One region of the Mesorhizobium sp. WSM4808 genome, then DNA from elsewhere that is predicted to be linked to it. Evidence: predicted binding sites of a transcription regulator. Region 1 holds the regulator's gene; the other holds the start of a gene.
The links. The regulator LexA, encoded in region 1, represses DNA repair genes until DNA is damaged. The targets are predictions, from matches to a motif close to TGTTCNNNNTGTGTTCNG.

Region 1 (5,438 bases):
GGGTCGCGGTCGCGCCAGCGGCCGTCATAGCGGGGCGGCAGCCCCTTGGCTCTGGCAGCCTCGCGCATGGCCTCCAGTTCGGCCGGCGTGGCATAGCAATAATACGCCTTGCCCTTGCGCACGAGCTCCTCAGCCACCTCGCGGTGGCGCGGCGCACGCTCGAACTGCGACACCGGCTCGCCGTCCCAGCTCAGGCCAAGCCAGGAAAGCCCGTCGAGGATGGCAGCCGTCGCGGCTTCATTGGAGCGTTCGCGGTCGGTGTCCTCGATGCGCAGCAGCATCGTGCCGCCAGTGTGCTTCGCATACAGCCAGTTGAACAGCGCCGTGCGCGCGCCGCCTATGTGCAGATAGCCGGTGGGCGAAGGGGCAAAACGGGTGACGACCTTGTCGGACATGGAACTCTCGGAAACCATCTGAAGCGGGGTGCGGTTGCGCGGGCTTTCGCGCGCCCGGCGTTCATGTAGCATAGGGTGTCGAGGGCGCAAGGGGCAGACCCGATGGCTGGACGAGGCTGGGGCTCGGATCAGGGCGAGGACGCTGCCATCGGCGTCAGCGAACGGTCCCTGTTTGCGCCTCGGCCAGCCCCATTACCGCCGCCATCGCCCCTTGTGCCGGATCCCGGCAAGGCGCCCTTGCAAGCGGATGTCGCCGCCTCTGTTCCTGTTGCCGAAACCGGCAGGATCGTTCGCGTGCGCCGGCAAATCAGCCTGACATCACTGCCTCGCCTGCGCCACAGCGTGAACACGGCGGCGAGCCTGGAACTCGACCGGGGCGTGGCCTTCCTGCTGGTGCCGGTCTGCCTGGCGATCGGAGCGATCGGCTATTTTTCGCTGACGGCTGAACCCGACTTTGCGAGACCTGTCGCGGTTGTCATCTTGACGGGGATCTGTGCGCTGGTCTCGCGCTCATGGCCAAAGACCCATCTGTGTTTCATGGCGGCGCTTTTGTGCGCCCTAGGACTGCTTGCTGCCAAGGTCGAGACGTGGCGTGCGGGCACACAAATGTTGGGCTCGGAAATCTCGACGCAGGTAACCGGCCGCGTCGTCTCGCTCGACCGGATGGAAACTGGCCGTATCCGGCTGACCATCGACGTGACATCGACCGCAAGACCGAAACTGCGCTATGCGCCGGAACGGGTGCGGCTTTCGGCACGCAAGATCCCGGCTGACGTGACCGCAGGCTCCCTCATCACTGGATATGCCAAGCTTTTGCCGCCGACCGGGCCGGTGCGGCCGGACAGCTATGATTTCTCCTTCGACAGCTATTTTGCCGGCATCGGCGGCAGCGGGTTCTTTCTCGGCAACCCCAAGCTTGTCGTCAGCGATGGTGGCGACATGTCGCTGCCGGCCCGAATTTCCTCTAGCGTGGAAAATGCCCGCGAGGCCATCGCCGACCATATCAGGGCGAGCGTCGGCGGCGCCGAAGGCGAGATCGCCGCGGCGCTGATCGTCGGCGTGCGCGCCGGCATTCCCGATGACATCAATGAGGCGATGCGACGTACCGGCATCTACCACATCATCTCGATTTCGGGACTGCACATGGCGCTGGTCGCAGGCACCATCATGGGCTTGCTGCGCGGCGCCTTCGCGTTGTTTCCCGACTTTTCCGCGCGTCGCCCGGTCAAGAAGTATGCCGCCGTCGCCGCACTGTTCTCGATCGCGGCCTATCTCATCATCTCTGGAGTCGTCGTTGCCGCCGAGCGCAGCTTCATCATGCTGGCGGTGATGCTGATTGCCGTGCTGTTCGATCGAGCAGCACTCACCATGCGCAATCTGGCGATCTCGGCGATCGCCGTCATCGTGGTGTCGCCGCATGAGGTGGTCGGCCCGAGTTTTCAGATGTCGTTCGCCGCGACCGCGGCTCTGGTCGGCGCCTATGCCGGCTGGGCCGTTCACCGCGCGGGAAAAGCAAGACCGCCGCCCCCAAAGCGATCCATGCCCGGTTTCCTGACGCGAAAGTTCGTGCTCGCGGCAACCGGCCTTGCCATGACCTCCATCATCGCCGGCAGCGCCACGACGCTGTTTGCCATCTGGCATTTTCAGCGTGTGTCGCCGCTCAGCCTGTTCGCCAATCTGGCGGTTATGCCGATCGTCACCGTCGTCATGTTCCTGGCTGTCGCAAGCGCGCTGCTGATGCCTTTCGGATTGGATTGGCCGGCCCTCTACCTGATGGGCAAGGGTCTGACGGTGATGATCGCCATATCGGGTTGGATCTCCGAACGTTCGCCTGTCGATGCGGTTGGGCTGATTTCGCAGCAATCTGTCCTGCTGGTGACAATTGCCCTAGTCATCGCGACAATGGCGACAACTTGGCTGCGGCTCGCTGCTCTGCCATTCGCGCTGGCAGGCTTGCTGACCGTCTCGGATACGCGCACGCCGGATGTGCTGATCTCGGAGGACGCCCGACTGGTTGCCTTGCCGATCGGCGGTGGCGAACTCGCCGTCAGCCGCGCTCGGCCGAACGAATTCACCGTCGACAACTGGAAACGCGCACTAATATCCGAAACCATCGTCGTGCCGGAGGTGTTCGACAAGGGCGACGGGCAATTCGACGTCGCGGATGCCGTTGAGCTACCGCCGGGATCGCCGTTCTATTGCACCTCAGGCGTCTGCGTGGCCAGGCACACGTCCGGTGCGATCATTGCCTATGTCGAGGACCGCAAGGACACCTGGAAAGCCTGCGGTTTCGCCGAGCTGATCGTCATCAATGACGCCACCGCGTATGACGCCTGTCACAACCCGCTGGTTCTCGTCATCACCAAGCGGCAACTGGCTCGCAAAGGCAGTGCCGCGATCTTCTTCGATCGCCAATCGGCGACCACGCCGGCGACGATCAGCTTCGCCGTGGACAGCCCATACCGGCCCTGGCATGCGCAACGCAAATTCTCGCGCGAGGCGAGGGGGCTGCCACCCTTCAAGAGACCCGAGAAGCCAGTGGCTGAAACGCAGCCGCCTCAGTAGCGGCGGATCAGGCCAACGAGCTTGCCTTGCACCTTGACCCTGTCCGGCCCGAAAATACGGGTTTCATAGGCTGGATTGGCGGCTTCGAGAGCAATCGAAGCGCCCTTGCGGCGGAACCGCTTCAGCGTCGCTTCCTCTTCATCGACCAGCGCCACGATGATCTCGCCGGGGTTCGCCGTGTCGGCATTGCGGATGATGACGGTGTCGCCGTCGAAGATACCGGCCTCGATCATCGAGTCGCCCTTGACCTCCAGCGCATAGTGGGCACCGCCCATGATCATGTCCGGCGGCACCGAGATCGAATGCGTCTGATGCTGGATGGCATCGATCGGCACACCGGCGGCGATACGGCCCATGACCGGGATCGACACGGCGGAGACCGCATCGTCATCATTGCCGGGCGAGGGCATCCGCGAAGGCGCCGGCTTGATCTGCCGGCCAAGGGCACCACCCTGACCGAGACTGCCCTGGATGACGCTTGGCGAAAACTTCTTTGCCGCGTTGAGGCCGGGCGCGATCGAGTCCGGCAATCGCAGCACTTCCAGCGCGCGTGCCCGGTTGGGCAACCGGCGAATAAAGCCGCGCTCCTCAAGTGCGGTGATCAGCCGATGAATCCCGGATTTGGAGGCAAGGTCGAGCGCCTCCTTCATCTCGTCGAAGGATGGCGGAATGCCGCTCTCCTTCAGGCGTTCATGGATGAACATCAGCAGTTCATGTTGCTTGCGTGTCAGCATGGCGGCCCCCAGATTACCTGAAACCAGAATCGAAAAACAAACCCAGAACAAACACTATCTGTTCCAGTTGTGTTCTGCAACCGTTTAAAGTTTAATGAATTTGTTAAGGCTGCTGAAATTATTTGGGCTTGCCAGCGGGTCGCGATCGACAGGCGCCAACCACGGCAATGCGCCTGCTCACATTGAAATCATTATGGTTAATGACCCTGTGGCTCATCCTCGACCCAAGGCTTGGCATCATCTGCCGATCGACCTCCACAAGGGACGCTATCAATCTTCGGACGTTCGTTTGCCGTGAACGAAACGGAGCCAAAACGCCAACGTCTGTTGGCATTTGTGGCTGGAATTCAGCCCTCCGTCATCCGCCGGGCAGTGAGGGCGGCGACGGCAAATCGCGGAGATCGTTGCGTCAGGTAACGGCTTCCTTGACGGCGAAACGCTGGTCCTTCCATGCGCCCGTGCGCAGAATATCCTCCAGCACCTCAACCGCCAGCCACACATCCTTGTAGCCGACATAGAGCGGCGTGAAGCCGAAACGGATGGTCGATGGCGCGCGAAAATCACCGATGACGCCGCGCTCGATCAGCGCCCGCATGATTTGATAGCCGTGATCGTGAAGGAACGACACCTGGCTGCCGCGCCTGGTCGCGTCGCGGGTGGTCTCCAGCGTGAGGCCATAGGCGCCGCACTTTGCTTCGACGAGCTGGATGAACAGTTCCGTCAGCGCGACGCTCTTTTTTCGCAATGCCGCCATGTCGACGTCGTTCCAGATGACAAGCGCGCCTTTGAGCGCCCGCATCGACAGGACCGGCTGGGTGCCGCACAGAAAGCGGCGGATACCGGTGCCGGCAACATACCCCCGTTCGAAGGCAAAGGGCCGCGCATGGCCCCACCAGCCGCTGAGCGGCTGGCTGATATCGCCGTGATGGCGCTGCGCGGCATAGATGAAGGCCGGTGCGCCCGGACCGCCGTTGAGGTACTTGTAAGTGCAGCCGATGGCGAAATCGGCATTTGCCTGATCGAGCTCGACGGGCAGGGCGCCGGCGGTGTGGCATAGATCCCAGACGATCAGCGCTCCGGCCGCATGAGCCTTGCGCGTCAGCGCCGCCATGTCGCGCAGTTCACCCGATTTGTAGTTGACGTGGTTGACCAGCACCACCGCGACGTTTTCGTCGATCAGCTCTTCGATGGTGGGCGCGTCGACGCCCGCGAGGCGCAGCAGGACGCCGTCCCGTGTCGAGGCCACCCCTTCGGCGATGTACAGGTCGGTGGGGAAACTGTCACCCTCGGCGACGATGACCGACCGGCCCGGCCGCATCTCCAGCGCCGCATGCAGCACCTTGTAGATGTTGGTCGACGTCGTGTCGCAGACGACGGTCTGGCCGGCCGCGGCTCCAATCAGGCGTCCGAGTTGATCGCCGAGTTCGATCGGCATCTCGAACCATCCGGCCGTATTCCAGGCTCGGATGAGGTCCTGGGCCCATTCCTGGGTTGCCGCCTGCTGCAGCTCGCCGAAAACGGCATGAGACGCTGCCCCCAGTGAATTGCCGTCGAGATAGATCACCCCCTCCGGCAGAATGAAACGGTCGCGCATGGCCCGCAGCGGATCTGTGGCATCCATCGCTTCGACTGCGGCGAGATCAGGAAATCCACTCATGGTCAGTCAGTCCCCGGTTGTTCGCGAAGGGTGTTCCGCCGCCGCGCGTCGCTGTTTTCATTTCGACGATGTCAGAGCCGGGTGCGG
Region 2 (5,438 bases), on a different contig from region 1:
CCATCGAACGTACCTGATTGTGCAGGAATGAGCGCGCCGAAGCCCTGACCTCGATCATGTCGCCCTGTCGGCTCACATCGAGCCGTTCCAGCGTCCTGATCGGGCTGTTGGCCTGGCACTGGGTTGAGCGGAAGGTGGTGAAATCATGCCGTCCCAGCAGGACTTTCGCCGCTTCGTGCATGGCGCCGGCGTCGAGCCGCTTCGGCACCCACCACACCTTGCCCTTGTCGAGCGCGGCCGGGGCACGGCGGTTCAGGATGCGGTAGAGATAGTGGCGGCCGATGGCCGAGAAGCGGGCGTCGAAGCTGTCGGAGACGACCGTCGCTTTCAGGATGGCGATGCGCGCCCCGGCCGCCTGCAGATGGGCGTTGACTGCATCGCGCACCTTGTCGCCCGGCCACGCCTTGGCGAGGTCGGCATGCGCCACCTGCGCGGTCGCATGGACGCGGGCATCGGTGCGGCCGGCGGCGCGCAGCCGGATCGCTTCGCCGCAGAATTTTTCGATCGCCCGCTCGATCGCCTGTTGCACCGAAGGCTGATCCGCCTGGTGCTGCCAGCCGGCAAACAGGTCGCCATCATATTCGATGTCGAGGCGAAAACGCGGCATGCCGGGCGGCTATACGCTCTCGCCTACGCGGCGAGAGCGGTGAAGGCGGAGGCGTAGACCAGCCTGCCGGCCTCAGGCGCGTCGCCCCAGGCCAGCGCCTGCAGCGCTTCGCCCTGGTATTCGCTCTCGAAGTTCTCGGCACGCGTGTGGCTATATCCGAAACGCCCGTAATAGATGGGGTCGCCGAGCACCACGGCCAGCGTTTCGCCGGCATCCCTGAGGCGGATATGCGCCTCGCGGATCAGCGCGCCGCCGATGCCGCTGCCATGGAACGAGGGCTCCACCGCCAGCGGTGCCAGCGCCACGGCCGCGAAAGTCTTGCCGCCATTCTGGACGAACAGCCGCGAAAACAGGATGTGGCCGACCACCTGGCCGTCCTCTTCCGCCACCAGTTCGGCAACAGCGTCGCCGCCGGTCACCAGCGCGTCGACCAGACCGGCCTCCGCCTGCTGGCCGAAAGCGTGTTCGTCGACGAGGCGGATGGCCTCGCGATCCCGCGGCGTTGCCGCGCGTATCGACATCATGCTCATGAGAATTTCAGTCCTTTTTCGATCTTGGCCCCGCGCAGGAACTCCGACGCGGCAGCGGGCTTTCCGCCCGCGCGTTGAACTTCGACCAGCCTGATCGCGCCTGCCCCGCAGGCGACCGTCAGCCGGTCATCGAGAATTCCTCCCGACTCGCCCAACTCTTCCCAAAGCGGCAGGCCTTGCGACAGCGTCGAGCGAAGCAGTTTCAGCCGCTCCTGACGGCCGCCAATTCCTATCTCCGACCAGGCGCCGGGAAAGGGCGACAGGCCGCGAATATGATTGTGGACCTCACTTGCTGAGCGAGTCCAGTCCACGCGAGTCTCGGATTTATCGATTTTCTTGGCGTAGGTCACCCCATCAACAGCTTGTGTGGTGAATGTCAGGGTATTCCTTTCCAGTCGCGCCAGCGCTTCCACCATCAAGGCAGCACCGACACTCATCAACCGATCATGCAGATCGCCGGCTGTCATATCGGGTTCGATGGCGCATTTTTCAACCAGCCCCACCGGGCCGGTGTCCAGCCCCTCTTCCATGCGCATCACCATCATGCCGCTTTCCAGGTCGCCGGCCATGATGGCGCGCTGGATCGGCGCGGCACCGCGCCAGCGCGGCAGAAGCGAGGCATGGCCGTTGATGCAGCCGAGCCGGGTCGCCTCGAGAACCGCCTTCGGCAGCAGCAAGCCATAGGCGACGACCACGGCGACATCGGCCTGCAAGGCACGGAAAGCGGCCTGCTCGGCCTCGCCCTTGAGCGAAACCGGCGCCCGGACTTCAATGCCCAGCCGCTCCGCCTCGCGCTGCACCGGCGATGGCGTCAACTCCAGCCCGCGCCGTCCTGCGGCGCGCGGCGGCTGGGTATAGACGGCTGATATCTCATGGCCAGCCTCGGCGATCGCGCGCAAAGTCGGCACCGAAAACTCCGGCGTACCCATGAAGATGACGCGAAGGGGCATGGCCCCTATCCCGCCAGCTTGCCCGGCGCCTTGTCCCTGGCGAGCTTCTTGAATTTCTTCACCACCATGTCGCGCTTCAGCTTCGAGATGTGGTCGATAAACAGGACGCCATTGAGGTGGTCGATCTCATGCTGCAGGCAGGTCGCCATCAGGCCTTCGGCCTCCATCTCCTGCAATTTGCCGTCGCGGTCGAGATATTTGACCCGCACGGCGGCCGGGCGTTCGACCTCGGCGTAATAATCCGGGATCGACAGGCAGCCTTCCTCATAGACCGAGCGCGCGTCGGCGCTCTCCAGGATTTCCGGGTTGATGAAGACATGCGGCGCCGGCGTCTCGTCTTCCTTGGCCAGATCGACCACCAGTAAGCGCAGCGGTTCGCCGATCTGGATCGCCGCCAGCCCGATACCCGGCGCGTCATACATGGTCGCCAGCATGTCGTCGGCTAATCTGCGCAAAGGCGCGTCGACACGCTCCACGGGCTTGGAAACCTGGCGCAGGATGGGGTCGGGAAGGATGATGAGCGGCTTGATCGGCATGGCGTTCCACCTAAGACCTCCAGAGAAAAGCGTCAACCGGTAGGCTGGAGGCTCGTTCACGTTTTGATCTGTGCCGGCAGCGCGAATCGTTTATGCTGTCCACATGAATGATTTGAGCACCATCCTTTCCGAACCTGTCGCCCGGCTTGGCGCCACAACCGTCACGCTCGGCCATGCGCTGGCCTTCGGCGCTTTGCTGTTTCTGGCCCTGTTCGTGGCGCTGGTCATTGCGCTGTGGCGGTCGGCGAAGGCTCGCGCCGTCGCGGCTGCGGAAGCCGCCGATCATGCCCGCGATGCGGAAGTGCGGATGGCCGGCATTCTGCAAAGCCAGGCCGAAATGCAGGGTCGTATGGGCGCCATCGCCGAAGTGTTCGGCGCACGGCAGGCGGAGCTGACGCAATCGATCGGCCAGCGCCTCGACGCCATGACCGGCCGGCTCGGCCAGACCATGACCGAGCAGACCAAATCCACGCACGAGAGTCTGGCCAAATTGCAGGAGCGGCTGGCCATCATCGATGTCGCGCAGGGCAACATCCAGTCGCTCGCCGGCCAGGTGGTGCAGCTGCAGGCGATCCTCTCCAACAAGCAGACGCGCGGCGCCTTCGGCCAGTCGCGCATGGAGGCGATCGTCGCCGACGGCCTGCCGCACGGCGCCTATGAATTCCAGGCGACGCTGTCGAACGGCAGCCGTCCTGACTGCCTGGTGAAGATGCCGAACGGCGCACCGTCGCTGGCCATCGACGCCAAGTTTCCGCTCGAAGCCTGGAATGCCATCCGCGCCGCCGATGGCGCCGACCTGCAGAAGGCCGCCTCGCAGGCCTTCCGCCGCGACATCGAGATCCATGTCCGCGATATCTCGGAAAAATACCTGATCCAGGGCGAGACGCAGGACACCGCCTTCATGTTCGTGCCCTCGGAATCGGTGTTCGCCGAGATCCACGAGAATTTCGAGGCGATCATCCACAAGGCGCACCGTGCCCGCATCGTCATCGTCTCGCCGTCGCTGCTGATGCTGTCGATCCAGGTCATCCAGGCGATCCTCAAGGATGCCCGCATGCGCGAACAGGCGCACCTGATCCAGGGCGAGGTCATTCGGCTGATGGAGGATGTCGCGCGTGTCGATGAGCGGGTGCGCAAGCTGCAGGTCCATTTCGGCCAGTCGGCCAAGGACATCGACGACATCCTGGTTTCGACGTCGAAGGTCACCAAGCGCGGCCAGAAGATCGAAGCGCTGGAGTTCGGCGCACAGCCCGACGGCGATGCCGCCGCGGACGCAGCGTCACGGGCTCCCGCCGCGAAGGTCGATACTGGCGCGCGCGTTGCCGATTCGAAAACCGGGCAGCTCAGGCTGAGGGTCGTCGAAGGCGACGATTGAGGCGCGGTGCCGGACCGGCGCTATTGCTCCTCCAACGTGGTCATGCCCTGAAATTCAGGCAGCCAGTGCAGCGCCGAGCGGTGCCATTTCTGCTGTGTTGGAATCAAATCCTGGCGCTGCCGCGCGGTCCCCACGCGAATCCCATAGACCTTGGGGCCATCGCCGACAGACGTGGCGTAAAGATGCGAGCCGCAGTCAGCGCAAAAGGCCTGGGTGCGCTTGGCGCCGCTCGCCACGATCTTGATGTAGATTTTCGGCGTGCCCTTGGTGATGCGGTAGTTGCTTTCCGGCGCCGGAACCGTCAGGCGAAAAGCCGTGCCGGTCAGTTGCTGGCAATCCGTGCAGTGGCAGATCGTGGTCTTTTCCGGATCGACCTCGGCCTCGTAAGTGATGGCGCCACAATGACAGCCGCCGTCTATTCTCATCTTCGTTCCTCCAAAGTCCCTTCAATCTAGCGGGGCAAGGCCGTGAGGCAATGGCGCAGCGCTAGTCCAGAGCCGGATCGGATGCGGTCTCGATCAGCTTGCGCCGCTGCTCCCAGGTGCCTGTCGTCTGTGGCTTGACGAACAGCCGCGTGATCTCCGGCATTTCCTTCTTCAGCTGCGCCTCCAGGCGCTCGACGCAAGCTTCGATCTCGGGCGCAGTCAAATGGTCCTCGAACTCGATGCTCAAGCCGGCGACGATCTCTGTCGGCCCCATATGGACGGTCAGGACGCCGTTCGCCCGCTGCACCGCCGGATCCTGCTGGGCGATCGCCAGCACCTTCATCTGCACCTCGGGCGATGCCGGCTCGCCGATCAGCAGGCCCTTGCTTTCGCGGGCCAGGAAGATCGCCGTCGCGCCCAGGATCAGCCCAATGCCGATCGAGGCGGCGCCGTCGAGTTCCGGCATCTCCAGAACTTCCGCCGCCAGGATGCCGGCGAACGCGACGATCAGGCCGAGAAGTGCTGCACTGTCCTCGAACAGCACGGTGTAGACGCTCGGATCCTTGCTCGACTGCACCGCCCGCAGCCAGCCCTGCTTGCCCTTCTGCTGGCGGAACTCCTTCAGCGCCACCCACCACGAACTGCCTTCGAACAGGAAGGAAAGGCCGAGCACGACGTAGGTCACCTCGGCGTTGGCGACCGGCTCCGGCGCCATCATATGGATCACGCCTTCGTAGAACGACACGCCGGCGCCCAGCGCGAAGACGAGGAGCGCGACGATGAAGCTCCAGAAGTAAAGTTCGCGGCCATGACCGAGCGGATGCGTGCGATCGGCCGGGCGGGCGGCGCGGTGCATGCCGTAGAGCAGCAGGCCGCCATTGCCGGTATCGACCAGCGAATGCACGCCCTCCGACAGCATCGCCGAACTGCCGGTGAAGAGGGCGGCGGCGAACTTGGTCAGCGCGATGGCGAAATTGCCGGCGAGCGCCGCGTAGATCACCTTTTTTGAGCCGCC

Region 2: the regulator LexA is predicted to act here: its motif matches at 2,677-2,694, upstream of AC0L2U_RS14450 (DNA recombination protein RmuC).

What each region holds. Positions count from the first base shown of each region.
Region 1 is NZ_JBVVQX010000009.1:92,171-97,608, forward strand. Features, by position in the region: gene gltX (glutamate--tRNA ligase) at 1-395, opposite strand, end outside; gene AC0L2U_RS17825 (ComEC/Rec2 family competence protein) at 498-2,960, shown strand; gene lexA (transcriptional repressor LexA) at 2,954-3,694, opposite strand; gene kynU (kynureninase) at 4,104-5,351, opposite strand; gene kynA (tryptophan 2,3-dioxygenase) at 5,423-5,438, opposite strand, start outside.
Region 2 is NZ_JBVVQX010000007.1:59,090-64,527, reverse strand. Features, by position in the region: gene truA (tRNA pseudouridine(38-40) synthase TruA) at 1-607, opposite strand, end outside; gene AC0L2U_RS14465 (GNAT family N-acetyltransferase) at 631-1,137, opposite strand; gene fmt (methionyl-tRNA formyltransferase) at 1,134-2,087, opposite strand; gene def (peptide deformylase) at 2,093-2,623, opposite strand; gene AC0L2U_RS14450 (DNA recombination protein RmuC) at 2,727-3,998, shown strand; gene AC0L2U_RS14445 (GFA family protein) at 4,019-4,423, opposite strand; gene AC0L2U_RS14440 (cation diffusion facilitator family transporter) at 4,485-5,438, opposite strand, start outside.